Regions from separate parts of the Streptomyces sp. NPDC093984 genome, predicted to be linked through region 2. Evidence: riboswitches for the same ligand, from Rfam matches in the RefSeq annotation. Region 2 holds a riboswitch; the other holds the start of a gene.

Region 1 (7,246 bases), on a different contig from region 2:
GACGGGCGACGCGGCGCCCGCGGTTTGCCCGTCGTGTCTGCGGCGCCTCTTGGCGGGGCACGGGCCCGAGCGCGCCGACCGCGGTGTGGGCTTGCGCACTGCGCTGAAGGGGATGGCCCAGGACACGAAGCCGTGTGTGCCGGGAGCCAGGACACGTCTGACCGTCGGGGGTGTGACAAAGAGGCAGGGCGGCCGTGGCCGCGGCCCTCGAGGGCCCGCCAGAGCATTCGGCTAGCCTTTCCCCGCGGAAGGGCACGGGAAACCACTCCTAGGGTGATTATCACTCGGCGTGCCGAGTGTGGCGATCGTTGACGCACCCGTGGTGACTGCCTACCGTCGAGGAGGCAGGTCAAGGACGGAGGTCGGCGTGAGAAGCAGCGGCGGCGGTACGGCTGGGGGTGCCCCTGGACGCAATCTGGGGGAGAGCGGTCCGTACCGGCTTCACGGCAACGCGGCCGGCTCCGCCCCGCAGCGGCCGAGGCCCGTGCCGGGCGGCGGAGGGGCGGCTTCCGAGGACATCGGCTATCGCGGCCCCACGGCGTGCGCCGCCGCGGGCATCACCTACCGCCAGTTGGACTACTGGGCCAGGACAGGCCTGGTCGAACCCAGCGTGCGCCCCGCCTACGGGTCGGGGACGCAGCGGTTGTACAGCTTCCGCGATGTCGTCGTCCTGAAGATCGTCAAGCGTTTCCTCGACACCGGAGTGTCCCTGCAGAACATCCGTAGCGCGGTCCAGCACCTCCGGGAGCGAGGCTTCCGCGACCTGGAGCGGATGACGCTGATGAGCGACGGCGCGACGGTCTACGAGTGCACGTCCCCGGACGAGGTCCACGCCCTGCTCCAGGGCGGGCAGGGCATCTTCGGCATCGCCGTGGGCGTCGTGTGGCGGGACGTGGAGAACGCGCTGTCTCAGTTGCACGGTGAACGTGTCGACACGGGCGAGACGATCGTGGGCCACAACCCGGCGGACGAGCTGGCGCGGCGGCGCAACCGGGCCGTCTGAGAGGCAGGTCGCGGCAGGGCCGCATTGTCAGTGGTGTAGGGCAGCATCGGAGATGTGAGAACCGCGCCGACCATCCTGCACCTCGACATGGATGCCTTCTACGCCTCGGTGGAGCAGGCAGCCAAGCCGAGCCTGCGCGGGAAGGCCGTGATCGTGGGCGGGCTGGGGCCGCGCGGAGTGGTGGCCACGGCGTCGTACGAGGCACGGGTCTTCGGGGTGCACTCGGCGATGCCCATGGCCCAGGCACGCCGGCTCGCGCCCAACGCCGCTTATCTGGTGCCGCGCTTCGGGATCTACCGCAGGATCAGCGAGCAGGTGATGTCCCTGCTGCGGGGCCTGTCGCCGCTGGTGGAGCCGTTGAGCCTGGACGAGGCGTTCGTGGATCTGGAGGCCGGGGGAGCAGCCTGGGACGAGGAGTCGGCGCGAGGGGTCGGCGTGAAGCTGCGCGCGGACATCCGGACCGTCACCGGGCTGACGGGGTCGGTGGGGCTCGCCGCCTCCAAGATGCTCGCCAAGATCGCCTCGGAACAGGCCAAGCCGGACGGCCTGGTAGTGATACGGCCGGGGACCGAGCGCGCGCTGCTCGGTCCGATGCCCGTGCGCACGCTGCCGGGGGTCGGCCCGGCGACCGGTGACCACCTGCGGCGGGCCGGGATCACCACGATCGACGAGATCGCCGAGGCGGGCGAGGACGAGCTCGTACGGCTGCTCGGCAAGGCACACGGGCAGGCGCTGTACGCGATGGCGCTGGCGCACGACGAGCGACCGGTGGTCGCCGAGCGGGAGGCCAAGTCGGTGTCCGTCGAGGACACGTACGACGTCGACATCCACGACCGGCTGCGGATCGGCCTGGAGGTGCAGCGGCTGGCGGACCGGTGTGTGCGCAGGCTACGGGACGCCGGGTTGTCGGGGCGCACCATCGTGCTGAAGGTGCGGAGGTACGACTTCTCCACCCTGACCCGGTCCGAGACCCTGAGGGGGCCCACGGACGATCCCGCGGTGGTGCGGGAGGCGGCGGCGCGGCTGCTGGAGCCCGTGGACACGACCGGCGGGGTACGGCTGCTGGGTGTGGGCGTCAGCGGACTCGCCGACTACACACAGGAGGACCTGTTCGCGCAGGCCCACCTGGCGGCGGCGGAGGCCACGACGGAGGAGAGACCGGAGGCGGAGGAGTCCCTGGCCGAAGAGCCGGCGGCGCCGCCCGAGCGGGTCTGGCTCGCGGGGCACGACGTCCGTCATGCCGAGTACGGGCCGGGATGGGTGCAGGGAAGCGGGCTGGGCAGGGTGACCGTACGGTTCGAGACACCGCAGTCGGAGCCGGGCCGGGTCCGCACGTTCAGCGTCGACGACCCTCAGCTGGAGCCGGCGGACCCGCTGCCCCTGGTGCCCGACGCCCCCGAGATCGCGGAGCGCCCGGCCCCCACGGGCACAGGCGCCTGACACCGGTGGGCAGGCACGGAAGTCTGCCGCCGACCCGTCACGTCTCGTCCGACCCCGCCAAACGGCCGAAGTCACGGTCCGGCGGCGGCGGTGCCGAGACGTCCAGGCCGTAGTGGTGGTAGAGCTGCAGCTCCTGTTCGGGGGACAGGTGGCGGCCGACGCCGAAGTCGGGGGCCTCCTTGATCAGGGCGCGTTCGAAGGGAACGTACAGCGCACCCTCGACGAGCTCGCTGGGCTCCAGGGGGACGAACGCGTCCCTGCCGAACAGGCCGGTCCGTATGGCCGCCCACTCCGGCGCACCCGTCGCGTCGTCGAGGTACACCTCGTCGATGGTGCCGATCTTGTGGCCATTGCGGTCGAACGCCTTGCGGCCGATCAGATTCCGCGGATCGATGTCGGTCTGCACGGTCCCTCCAACTGGTCGCAACCCATCCGTAAGCACTACGAAAGAGCACATTCGGGAAGGCGGCCACTTGAAGATTCCCACGCAGGCTGCCGACTCGTCCTCGCTGGTAGGCTGGCAAGCGGCCGTTGACCCCGTGCGGGAGAGTCCTCCGGAGCGATCCGGGGGCGCCGAAGGAGCAAATCCTCCCCGGAATCTCTCAGGCCCAGGTACCGCACGGACGAGGTCACTCTGGAAAGCAGGGCGGGTGTCGACGGCTTCCGCTCTCACCGACGGTGAAAGCCGGCGAGCCTTCGGGCGGACCGGTGAAGCTCTCAGGTCGAGATGACAGAGGGGGAGGCCGTCGGGGTACCCGTGCCGTGGTGCCCCTCGAAGGTCGCGTCAGACCAGGAGGCCTCCGCAATGACCGCCCAGCGCATTCCGCTCTCCGAGCTCGAACAGGGCACCCCGTTCGAGCACCGCCACATCGGGCCCGACCAGGAGGCGCGGGCCAAGATGCTCGCGCAGGCCGGCTACGGCTCGCTCGACGAGCTGACCGCCGCCGCGGTGCCCGATGTGATCAAGAACGCCGACGCCCTGGACCTGCCGGGCGCGCGCACCGAGGCCGAGGTGCTGGCCGAGCTGCGCTCCCTCGCCGATCGCAACCAGGTCCTGGACTCCATGATCGGTCTCGGCTACTACGGAACCTTCACGCCCCCGGTGATCCTGCGGAACGTGATGGAGAACCCCGCCTGGTACACCGCGTACACGCCCTACCAGCCGGAGATCTCCCAGGGCCGGCTGGAGGCCCTGCTCAACTTCCAGACCATGGTCGCCGACCTCACCGGCCTGCCGACCTCCGGCGCCTCCCTGCTCGACGAGGGCACCGCCGCCGCCGAGGCCATGGCGCTGTCCCGGCGCATGGGCAAGAACAAGAAGGGCCTGTTCCTGATCGACGCGGACGCGCTGCCGCAGACCATCGCCGTGATCCAGACCCGCGCCGAGCCCACCGGTGTCGAGGTCGTCGTCGCCGACCTCAGCGCCGGCATCCCGGCCGAGCTCGCCGAGCGGGAGATCAACGGCGTACTGATCCAGTATCCGGGCGCCTCCGGTGCCGTACGCGACATCAAGCCCCTCATCGACCAGGCCCACCAGCTGGGCGCCCTCGTCACCGTCGCCGCCGACCTGCTCGCGCTGACCCTGCTGAAGTCCCCCGGCGAGCTCGGCGCCGACATCGCCGTCGGGACCACCCAGCGCTTCGGCGTCCCGATGGGCTTCGGCGGCCCGCACGCCGGCTACATGGCGGTGCACGAGAAGTTCGCCCGCAGCCTGCCCGGCCGGCTCGTGGGAGTCTCCGTGGACGCCGACGGCCACAGGGCGTACCGGCTCGCCCTGCAGACGCGCGAGCAGCACATCCGCCGCGAGAAGGCGACCAGCAACATCTGCACCGCCCAGGTGCTGCTCGCCGTGATGGCCGGGATGTACGCCGTCTACCACGGGCCCGAGGGCCTGCGGAACATCGCCCGGCGCACCCACCGGTACACCGCGGTCCTCGCCGCGGGCCTGAAGGCCGGCGGGGTGGAGGTCGTCCACGGCACCTACTTCGACACCGTCACCGCCCGGGTCCCGGGGCGGGCCGCCGACGTCGTCGCCGCCGCCCGCGAGAACGGCGTCAACCTGCGCCTCGTCGACGCCGACCATGTCTCGGCCGCCTGCGACGAGACCACCGGCCGGGCCCAGCTGCGCGCGGTGTGGACCGCGTTCGGCGTCGGGGGCGACATCGACGCGCTGGACGCCACCATCGAGGACGCGCTCCCGCAGACCCTGCTGCGCAGTGACGACTACCTCGCCCACCCGGTGTTCCACCAGCACCGCTCCGAGACCGCGATGTTGCGTTACCTGCGCAGGCTGGCCGACCGCGACTACGCGCTCGACCGCGGCATGATCCCGCTGGGCTCCTGCACCATGAAGCTCAACGCGACCACCGAGATGGAGCCGGTCACCTGGCCCGAGTTCGGTCAGCTGCACCCGTTCGCGCCCGCCGAGCAGGCCCAGGGCTACCTCACGCTCATCCACGAGCTGGAGGAACGTCTCGCCGAGGTCACCGGCTACGACAAGGTCTCCCTCCAGCCCAACGCCGGCTCCCAGGGCGAGCTGGCGGGTCTGCTGGCCGTGCGCGGCTACCACCGCGCCAACGGCGACGACCAGCGCACCGTCTGCCTCATCCCGTCCTCCGCGCACGGCACCAACGCCGCCAGCGCCGTCATGGCCGGGATGAAGGTCGTCGTGGTGAAGACCGCCGAGGACGGCGAGATCGACGTCGAGGACCTGCGGGCCAAGATCGAGCAGTACCGCGACGAGCTGTCGGTGCTGATGATCACGTACCCGTCCACGCACGGCGTGTTCGAGGAGCACGTCGCCGACATCTGCGCGGCGGTGCACGAGGCGGGCGGTCAGGTCTACGTCGACGGCGCCAACCTCAACGCGCTGGTCGGCCTCGCCAAGCCGGGCCACTTCGGCGGCGACGTCTCGCACCTGAACCTGCACAAGACGTTCTGCATCCCGCACGGCGGCGGTGGTCCGGGCGTCGGCCCGGTGGCGGTCCGCGAGCACCTGGCGCCGTATCTGCCGAACCACCCGCTGCAGCCCGAGGCCGGTCCGCAGACGGGCGTGGGCCCGATCTCGGCCGCCCCCTGGGGCTCCGCGGGCATCCTGCCGATCTCCTGGGCGTACGTCAGGCTCATGGGCGGCGAGGGCCTCAAGCGCGCCACGCAGGTGGCCGTGCTGTCCGCGAACTACATCGCCAAGCGCCTCGAGCCGCACTACCCGGTCCTCTACACCGGCCCCGGCGGCCTGGTCGCGCACGAGTGCATCATCGATCTGCGGCCGCTGACCAAGGCGACCGGCGTGAGCGTGGACGACGTCGCCAAGCGGCTCATCGACTACGGCTTCCACGCGCCGACGATGTCGTTCCCGGTGGCCGGCACGCTGATGATCGAGCCCACCGAGTCGGAGGACCTGGCGGAGCTGGACCGGTTCTGCGACGCGATGATCGCCATCCGGGCGGAGATCGAGAAGGTCGGCTCGGGCGAGTGGCCCGCGGAGGACAACCCGCTGAGCAACGCCCCGCACACGGCGGCGGCGCTGGGCGGTGAGTGGAAGCACGCCTACACGCGTGAGGAGGCCGTCTTCCCGGCCGGGGTATCGGCCGCGGACAAATACTGGCCGCCTGTGCGCCGCATCGACCAGGCCTTCGGCGACCGGAACCTGGTCTGCTCCTGCCCGCCGCTGGACGCCTACGACGAGTGATCACCCTCGGACATGCGTCGGGGCCGGTGCGGAGCGTGTGTCTCCGGCCGGCCCCTCGTGTGTCAGGGCAGCGGATGCCCTGGTGCGCGCTCAGGCGGCTGTCATCACCTGGTCGGTGCCCAGCGGGCGGTGCGGGGCGATGATCTGGCCGTCCGGCAGAAGCTCACCGGTGTCCTCGAACAGGAGCACGCCGTTGCACAGCAGGCTCCATCCCTGCTCCGGGTGGTGCGCCACGAGACGGGCGGACTCCCGGTCGGCGGATTCGGCGGTCGGGCACGGTGGCTGGTGCTGGCACATGGTGGTGGGGATCTTTCGCTCTGTCGGTATGTGTGAGATGGCTGTCGTGTCTGTCCTGCGGCTCGCGGTGTCGCTCATCGCCGCCCCCCGTCGGTGATACGTCGGTCAGGAACCCAGTGTTGCCCCACGGGCGTCGATCCGCAGGGATTTCCCAGTACCGCTCCTCACAGGTTCATGACGCATCCCCCGCCCGGGCGGTTCAGCCCGACCGCAGGGTCACTTCGGATGGTTCGGGGTGGCCGGAAGGGGCTAGTCCGTACGGGCCGACCCGCACGTCGTCCCTCGTACGAGCGTCATCGGGCACGAACGAGCGAGGGGGGCGGGAGGTGTTCGATGGCCCGAACATGTGACGTGCCCCGCGGCCGTCTCCGGCGGCGGGGCACGGTGGGAGGAGACCCGGAAACTATGCGGGCTGGCCGAGCAGCGGGGTGCGGGTGACCCGGAGGGTCAGGATCGGCAGGAGGTCGGCGACGCGGTGCGGGCGGTGCGCCGCGATGCCGGGCGGCGCCGGGGCGAGCGGCACCAGGAGGTCGTTCGCGGCCGGGTGGCCCGTCGCGCCGTCGGCCGTGCAGTCGCCGTGCAGCCACAGGGTGAGCATGTACAGCTCCGGCACGGACAGCAGCCGGGCCTGGTAGGGCTCGGTCAGCGAGGCTTCCGCCTGGAGCACGGCGCGCTCGGTCGCGGCGACGTACGGGCCCTCGAAGAAGTGCGAGAAGGCCCAGCCGTCGGGCGTCAGCATGGTCTCGGCGGCGGCCACGGCGCGGCCCCCGGAGCGGATGAGGAATCGCCACCCGGCGAGGCGGGTACCCGATGCG
Region 2 (7,246 bases):
ACTGCTTGCCCGAGAAGTTCAGCCGCATCCCGTGGGTCAGGTGGCCGCCGTGCGCCAGGTCCAGGCCGAGGATGGTGTCGCCGGGCTGGGCCAGCGCGAACAGGGCGGCCTGGTTGGCGGAGGCGCCGGAGTGGGGCTGCACATTGGCGTACTCCGCGCCGAACAGCTCCTTGAGCCGGTCGATGGCGATCTGCTCCGTGACGTCGACGTGCTCGCAGCCGCCGTAGTAGCGGCGGCCGGGGTAGCCCTCGGCGTACTTGTTGGTGAGGACCGAGCCCTGCGCCTCCATGACCGCCAGCGGGGCGAAGTTCTCGGAGGCGATCATCTCGAGGGTGGACTGCTGGCGGTGCAGCTCGGCGTCGACCGCTGCGGCGACCTCCGGGTCGAGCTCGTGCAGGGACGTGTTCAGGAGGGTCATCTGCGGGTGCGCTCCTCAGCCGGCGATGTGGGCGTCGTACTCGTCGGCGGACAGCAGGTCGGCCGGCTCCTCGGACACGCGCACCTTGAACAGCCAGCCACCCTCGAACGGCTCGGAGTTCACCAGCGACGGGTCGTTGACCACGTCCTCGTTGACCTCCGTGATCTCGCCGGTGACCGGGGAGTACAGGTCGCTGACCGACTTGGTCGACTCCAGCTCGCCGCAGGTCTCGCCCGCGGTCACCGTGTCACCGACCTCCGGGAGCTGGACGAAGACGACATCGCCGAGCGCGTTCGCCGCGTGCTCCGTGATGCCGACCGTCGCGACGCCGTCCTCGGCGTCCGACAGCCACTCGTGCTCCTTGCTGTAGCGCAGCTGCTGGGGGTTGCTCATGGCCTGAATTCTCCTGTACGCGGGGGAGTGGTGGTGAAGGGAGTACTGCTGGAGACGTGCGTGAGCCCGGCGGAGGTGCGCGGGATCACGTCACCTGTCCGCCGAGTGCCTACTTCTGGCGCTTGTAGAACGGCAGCGCCACGACCTCGTGCGGCTCGTGGCTGCCCCGGATGTCCACACCGACCCCGGGCGTGCCCGGCGCGGAGTGCGCGGCGTCGACGTACGCCATCGCGATCGGCCTGCCCAGCGTGGGGGAGGGCGCACCGGAGGTGACCTCGCCGATCACCTCGCCGCCCGCGACGACCGGGTACCCGGCCCGCGGCACGCGGCGGCCCTCGGCGACCAGGCCGACGAGGACGCGCGGCGGGTTCTCCTGAGCACGGGCCGCGGCCTCCTTCAGCGCGGCCCGCCCCACGAAGTCGCCCTCCTTCTCGAACTTCACCACCCGGCCGAGCCCGGCGTCGAACGGCGTCAGCGAGGTGCTCAGCTCGTGCCCGTACAGCGGCATGCCCGCCTCCAGGCGCAGCGTGTCCCGGCAGGAGAGCCCGCAGGGGGCCAGACCGGCGGGCGCGCCCGCCTCGGTCAGCGCCTGCCACAGCTTCTCGGCGTGCTCGGGCGCGACGAACAGCTCGAAGCCGTCCTCGCCGGTGTAGCCGGTGCGGGCGATGAGGGCGGGGACGCCCGCGACCGTGCCGGGCAGGCCGGCGTAGTACTTCAGGCCGTCGAGGTCGGCGTCGGTGAGGGACTTCAGGATGCCGGGGGACTCGGGGCCCTGGACGGCGATCAGCGCATACGCGTCCCGGTCGTCGCGCACCGCGGCGGCGAAGCCCGCGGCACGCTCGGTCAGCGCGTCGAGGACCACCTGGGCGTTGGAGGCGTTGGCGACGACCATGTACTCGGCCTCGGCCAGCCGGTAGACGATCAGGTCGTCCAGGATGCCGCCGTCCTCCTGGCAGATCATGGTGTAGCGGGCGCGGCCCACGCGGACGGAGGCGATGTCGCCGACCAGCGCGTGGTTGAGGAACCGGTCCGCCTCGGGCCCGGTCACCGTGATCTCGCCCATGTGCGAGAGGTCGAACAGCCCCGCCTTGGTACGGACGGCGACGTGCTCGTCGCGCTCGGAGCCGTACCTGAGGGGCATGTCCCAGCCGGCGAAGTCGGTCATCGTCGCGCCGAGCGAACGATGCAGGGCATCGAGCGAGGTGCGGCGCAGGGGGCTACTGCTCATCGGTTGTGCTCCCAGGGCGTGGGTCCCCCCGCGCGAGCGCATTCGAGCGTGGGGGAGGGCGAGGTCGGTCCTCCCCATCTGTCATCGGAACCTGAGAGGTTCGCCATGAACGCCCGCACAGCGGGTCGTCACGGCTTGCACCTTGGGTGGAGCCACCGAGAAGCGGCCCGCTTTCCAGATGTGCCTCGCCCGCGCGGTATCGGGGCCTGAGAGATTCAAGGGAGGGACTTGCTCCTTCGGCGCCCGGGCCCACGTACGTACCCCGTACGTCCCCGGAACTCTCCCGCGCGGATTCAAGCGGCCGGTATGCAGTTGGCGCGCACATCATTGCACGCCTCGCCCGATCGTGGGCAGGCCGCGTGGGCAACCGGCCCGGGGCCGCCTCCGTGACCGGCTTCCGGACGCATCTGTGACCGGCTTGTGGCAGTACGCGAACGCCATCGGGAGAAACCGTCCATTACCTTCTCTTTACACTCGGCGGGGATGGGACTTCCTGACCGCAAGGGAGGACGATCACGGTGGACAGGACGACGGCGTACGCCATCACCACGGGCATCGCGGTACCCCGGCAGCCCGGAGCCCCGGCCCGGGAGGCCGGCGCGCCGGTGCCGGCGCCGGTGGTCCGCGACCTGCGCGACCGAGGGGGCCACAGCCCGTACGGGCTCACCTTCGGCGCCCGCGACGTCGTCGCGGTCACCGGCCTGCCCGGCAGCGGCAAGTCCACGCTCATGCGGCGCACGGTGCGCGGCGCCCGCGTCGACTCCCAGGACACCCGCGACCGCTGGGACGCGCGCCTGGCCCGCTTCCTGCCGTACGGGGCCTACCGCCCGTTGGTCCGCCTCGCGCACTACGCGGGCCTGCGCCGGGCCCTGCGAGCCGGCAGCGGAGTCGTCGTGCACGACTGCGGCACCCAGACCTGGGTGCGCACCTGGCTGGCCCGCGAGGCCCGGCGCCGCGGCGGCACGCTGCATCTGCTCCTGCTCGACGTCACCCCCGACACGGCCCTGGACGGCCAGCGCGAGCGGGGCCGAGGCGTCTCCCGGTACGCCTTCCTGCGCCACCGCCGCGCCACCCGTCAGCTGCTGAGCGCCGTCGAGCGGGGCCGCCTCCCGGAGGGCTGCGGCTCGGCGGTCCTGCTCGACCGGGACGCGGCGGACGTGCTGCGCCGGATCGACTTCGCGGACCGGGCGGAATCAGCGGAATGAATCGCGGTGCCCGCGCACCCGTTAGCCTTTTCGCCACACCAGTGGTACTCGGCAGGCGGTAGGCAGATGGACATCCCGGCGGACCTTCCCGCGGACTTCCCGGCACAGGCGCACCCCCATCCGCACGGCGGATGGCCGGGCAACGAGCTGGAGGAGGTGCTCTCCGCCTCGCTCGGCATCCCCTCGGCGGGCGGCCGGATCGTCGAGGTGCTCGGCCGCAGCTTCCTGTGGGTGCCGCTGCCGAACGGCGGCGGCCCGCACAGCGGCCCCCTCGACCTGCCCACGCTGGAGATCGAGGGCCAGGCGTACGTCCCGGTGTTCAGCTCGGAGGAGCAGTTCCGCCACGCCGCCGGCGGCCACATGCCGTACACCATCGCGCCCGCCGCCGAGTTCGCCCGCGGGCTGCCCCCGCAGGTCGGCATCGCGGTCAACCCGGACGGCGTGGTCGGCATACCCCTGCCTCCGGAGGCGGTGGCCGAGCTGTGCCGCGTCGGACGCACCCCGCTGGACGGCCCCACGACCGGTGGCCGCGTCCGCCTCTTCGAACCGGACTGGCAGGACGACCCGGTGGACTTCCTCGCCGCCGCGTCCGCCGAGTTCACGGCGACCGGCGTGGTCCTCACGGCACGCCGCTGCCTCGCCGCCATCGAGACGGCGGACCCGGTGCTGTTCGTCGGCGTGGAGCTCTCCCAGTGGGAGGGCGACCTCCGCACCCTCCCCATGGACGCCCTGGGCCGCGCCCTGGCCAAGGTGGCGGTCAAGTGGCCGGTCAACCTGGTCCTCCTGGACGTGGCCCAGGACCCGGTGGCCGACTGGATGAGAGAGAAGGTCCGGCCGTTCTACCAGCAGGGGTACTGAGCATGGTGCCCCGTCAGGGGCGCCCCCTCAGGGGCGCGGGGAACTGCGCGCCCAGCCACGAACGACCCGCACCCGCCGGCCGGCAGCAGACCCCGAGCTCTTGGGCACCCGCGGCCGGCGGCAGCCACCGCGCACCGGCTGTCAGCGGACCCACCTAACCTGGTTTCATATGCGGAGCACATCGTCGGCGAAGGGGCGGTAAAGGGTGAGCGGGGTGAGCGCGAGCGGCACCACGGCCGGCCAGGTCGAACACATGCTGCGCCAGGTGACGCCCGGGCGTTACGACGCCTACGAGGCGCTCCTGCGCGCGCTCGCGACGCCGTCCGCCGGCAGGGTCTGGATGCTGCTCTGGCACGGCCAGGCCGGCTCGCCCGACGCCCAGTACGCGACCATGGAAGTGGACGGCCACGGCTACGCGCCCTGCGTCACCTCCGCGCAGGAGCTCTCGGCCAGCGGCTGGACCCGCTCCTACGAGGTGATCGACGGCGCCGACGTGGCCCGCGCCCTCTACCCCGGCCACTACGGCCTGTGGCTCAACCCGCACGCGCCCGGCGGTGGCGTCGGCATCCCCTGGCTGGACCTGCGCCGCATCGCCGCCGGCCTGGAGCACCAGCCCGCGGGCCCCCTCAGGCTGTCCGAACCGGCCATCGATATCCCGCAGTTCTACGCCCTGCTCACCCAGAACGCCCACCGCACGCCCGCCGTGCGCTCCCTGCGCCGCGCCTGGGTGCAGCCCGCCCTCGGCGCCCCGTACCTGGCGATCGGCCTGGACGTCTACGACACCTCACCGCCCGCCGTCGACTCGGTGCGGGCGATGATGCAGCAGTCGGTCACGGCCGTCCCAGAGGGTCTGCCGGTGTCCACGGTCGCGCTGTCCGACGAGGACGACCCGGTGGCGATGTGGCTGCGCGCCCGCGCTCGCCCGTTCTACGACCGCGAGGCCCACGCCCCGGCACCGGCCCCGGTGGCCGGTGGCTACGGCTACCCGCCGGTGCGGGGGGCGTACTGACGTCCGCACTTCACGGGCGGAGGACCGGGTTCGGTACCCGGGGCCCTTCTTCGCGCGTAGATGTGGGTGGATGGTCCCCCTCTCGGGTGATGTCGCCCGGTTTGCCTGTGTCCGCACCGCGTTACCAGCTGTCCGGATAACGGATCTCCCCAGTCCGCATCACGTTTATGCATCCTTTCACCGTCAAGTCTGGCCACTGATCGCCGAAGCGTTGAAGACTCCCGCTTCAAGGGGTTCGCCCCTGTGTACGACGGACTGATTCATGCCGCCACAGCGGCAAGTGCGGGCCGGCCACCGCGCCGGTTGAGAGGGGTCCCTGCCAGATGACGGCACCATTGCACGAGCCGACTGCGGAAGCGGCCCCGGGGGCGGCCGAGGAAGCAGCCGCTGCCGCCACCGACGCGAAAGCCGTTCAGGGCCGTTCCCTGGGACGGATCGCCTGGGAGCGCCTCAAGCAGGACAAGCTCGCCCTCACGGGCGGCATCGTCGTGCTCGTGCTCATCGCGGTCGCCCTGCTCGCGCCCGTGATCTCCAACCTGGTCGGGCAGGATCCCGACGCCTACCACGAGAACCTGATCGACCCGCTCTTCGGTACGCCCACGGGGTCCCTGGGCGGCATCAGCGGCGATCACCTGCTGGGTGTCGAGCCGGTCAACGGCCGCGACATTTTCGCCCGCATCCTCTACGGCGCCCGGGTCTCGCTGCTGGTCGGCTTCCTGTCCGCCGTGGTCGCCGTTGTCGTCGGCACCATCCTGGGCGTCCTGGCCGGCTTCTTCGGCGGTTGGATCGACTCGATCGTCAGCCGCGTCATGGACGGTCTGCTTGCCTTCCCGCAGCTGCTGTTCACCATCGCGCTGGTCTCCGTCATGCCGAACAACATGCTGGGGCTGACCGGCTCCAACGTGCGCGTGTTCGTGATGATCCTGGTCATCGGCTTCTTCGGCTGGCCCTACATCGGACGCGTGGTTCGCGGCCAGACCCTCTCGCTGCGTGAGCGGGAGTACGTCGAGGCGGCCCGCTCGCTCGGCGCCGGGCGCCTTTACATCCTTTTCAAAGAGCTGCTGCCCAACCTCGTCGCGCCGATCATCGTGTACACGACGATGATGATCCCCACCAACATCCTCACCGAGGCGGCACTCAGCTTCCTGGGTGTGGGCGTCAAACCGCCCACGGCCTCCTGGGGGCAGATGCTTTCGAGCGCGATCGACTACTACGACTCGGATCCCATGTACATGGTGGTCCCGGGCGTGGCGATCTTCATCACCGTTCTTGCATTCAACCTCTTCGGCGACGGCGTGCGCGATGCGCTGGACCCGAAGGGCTCCCGCTGAACTGCCGTACCCCAAGCTTCCCGTGGCACCTGCACGGGGTCTCTCATCAAATCCGGAGGATCCGAGATCGTGACTACCCAACGCACCTCAGGGCGGCGCAAGCAGGCCATGGCCGCTGCCGCCGTGGTCGCCGCGCTGCTGACCACGGCGGCGTGCGGCGGCGGCAACGACGACAACGACGGTTCGAAGAACGGTGCGGCCGGCTTCGACGCGGCGAACAACAAGGTCGCCCAGGCCTCCCTGGCCAAGAAGGGCGGCACGCTGAAGTTCGGTGGGGCCCAGGACGCCGACTCGTGGGACACCACGCGTGGCTACTACGGCTTCGCGTGGAACTTCATGCGCTACTACAGCCGCCAGCTCGTCACGAACAAGACGGAGCCCGGTAAGGAAGGCGCCAAGCTGACCCCGGACCTCGCCACCGGGCTCGCCAAGGTCACCGACGACGGCAAGACGTACACGTACACGCTGCGCGAGGGGATCACCTGGGAGGACGGCAAGCCGATCACCTCCAAGGACGTCAAGTACGGCATCGAGCGCGTGTGGGCGCAGGACGTGCTGTCCGGCGGCCCGACCTACCTCAAGGACTTCCTCGACCCGGACGGCAAGTACCAGGGCCCCTACAAGGACAAGTCCGCGGACCACCTCGGTCTGAAGGCGATCGACACGCCCGACGACAAGACGATCGTCTTCCACCTGCCCAAGGCGAACGCCGACTTCGAGGAAGTGCTCGCGCTGACCTCGGCGTCCCCGGTCCGCCAGGACATGGACACCAAGTCCAAGTACGCGCTGCACCCGTTCTCCTCG

The links. A riboswitch is a leader RNA that binds a small molecule or an ion and turns the genes downstream of it on or off. The one in region 2 is predicted to bind glycine.
Region 1: it holds a riboswitch for glycine, as region 2 does, so the genes downstream of both, gcvP (aminomethyl-transferring glycine dehydrogenase) here and gcvT (glycine cleavage system aminomethyltransferase GcvT) in region 2, are expected to answer to the same signal.

Annotation. Positions count from the first base shown of each region.
Region 1 is NZ_JBIWIM010000005.1:516,366-523,611, reverse strand. It holds gene ACIRC0_RS21940 (MerR family transcriptional regulator) at 368-1,003, shown strand; gene ACIRC0_RS21935 (DNA polymerase IV) at 1,058-2,443, shown strand; gene ACIRC0_RS21930 (PRC-barrel domain-containing protein) at 2,481-2,849, opposite strand; glycine riboswitch at 2,976-3,071, shown strand; gene gcvP (aminomethyl-transferring glycine dehydrogenase) at 3,249-6,134, shown strand; gene ACIRC0_RS21920 (DUF5999 family protein) at 6,225-6,431, opposite strand; gene ACIRC0_RS21915 (hypothetical protein) at 6,835-7,246, opposite strand, start outside.
Region 2 is NZ_JBIWIM010000010.1:221,382-228,627, reverse strand. It holds gene glyA (serine hydroxymethyltransferase) at 1-418, opposite strand, end outside; gene gcvH (glycine cleavage system protein GcvH) at 434-811, opposite strand; gene gcvT (glycine cleavage system aminomethyltransferase GcvT) at 921-2,039, opposite strand; glycine riboswitch at 2,224-2,335, opposite strand; gene ACIRC0_RS30430 (AAA family ATPase) at 2,552-3,244, shown strand; gene ACIRC0_RS30425 (enhanced serine sensitivity protein SseB) at 3,311-4,102, shown strand; gene ACIRC0_RS30420 (enhanced serine sensitivity protein SseB C-terminal domain-containing protein) at 4,317-5,111, shown strand; gene ACIRC0_RS30415 (ABC transporter permease) at 5,435-6,442, shown strand; gene ACIRC0_RS30410 (ABC transporter substrate-binding protein) at 6,512-7,246, shown strand, end outside.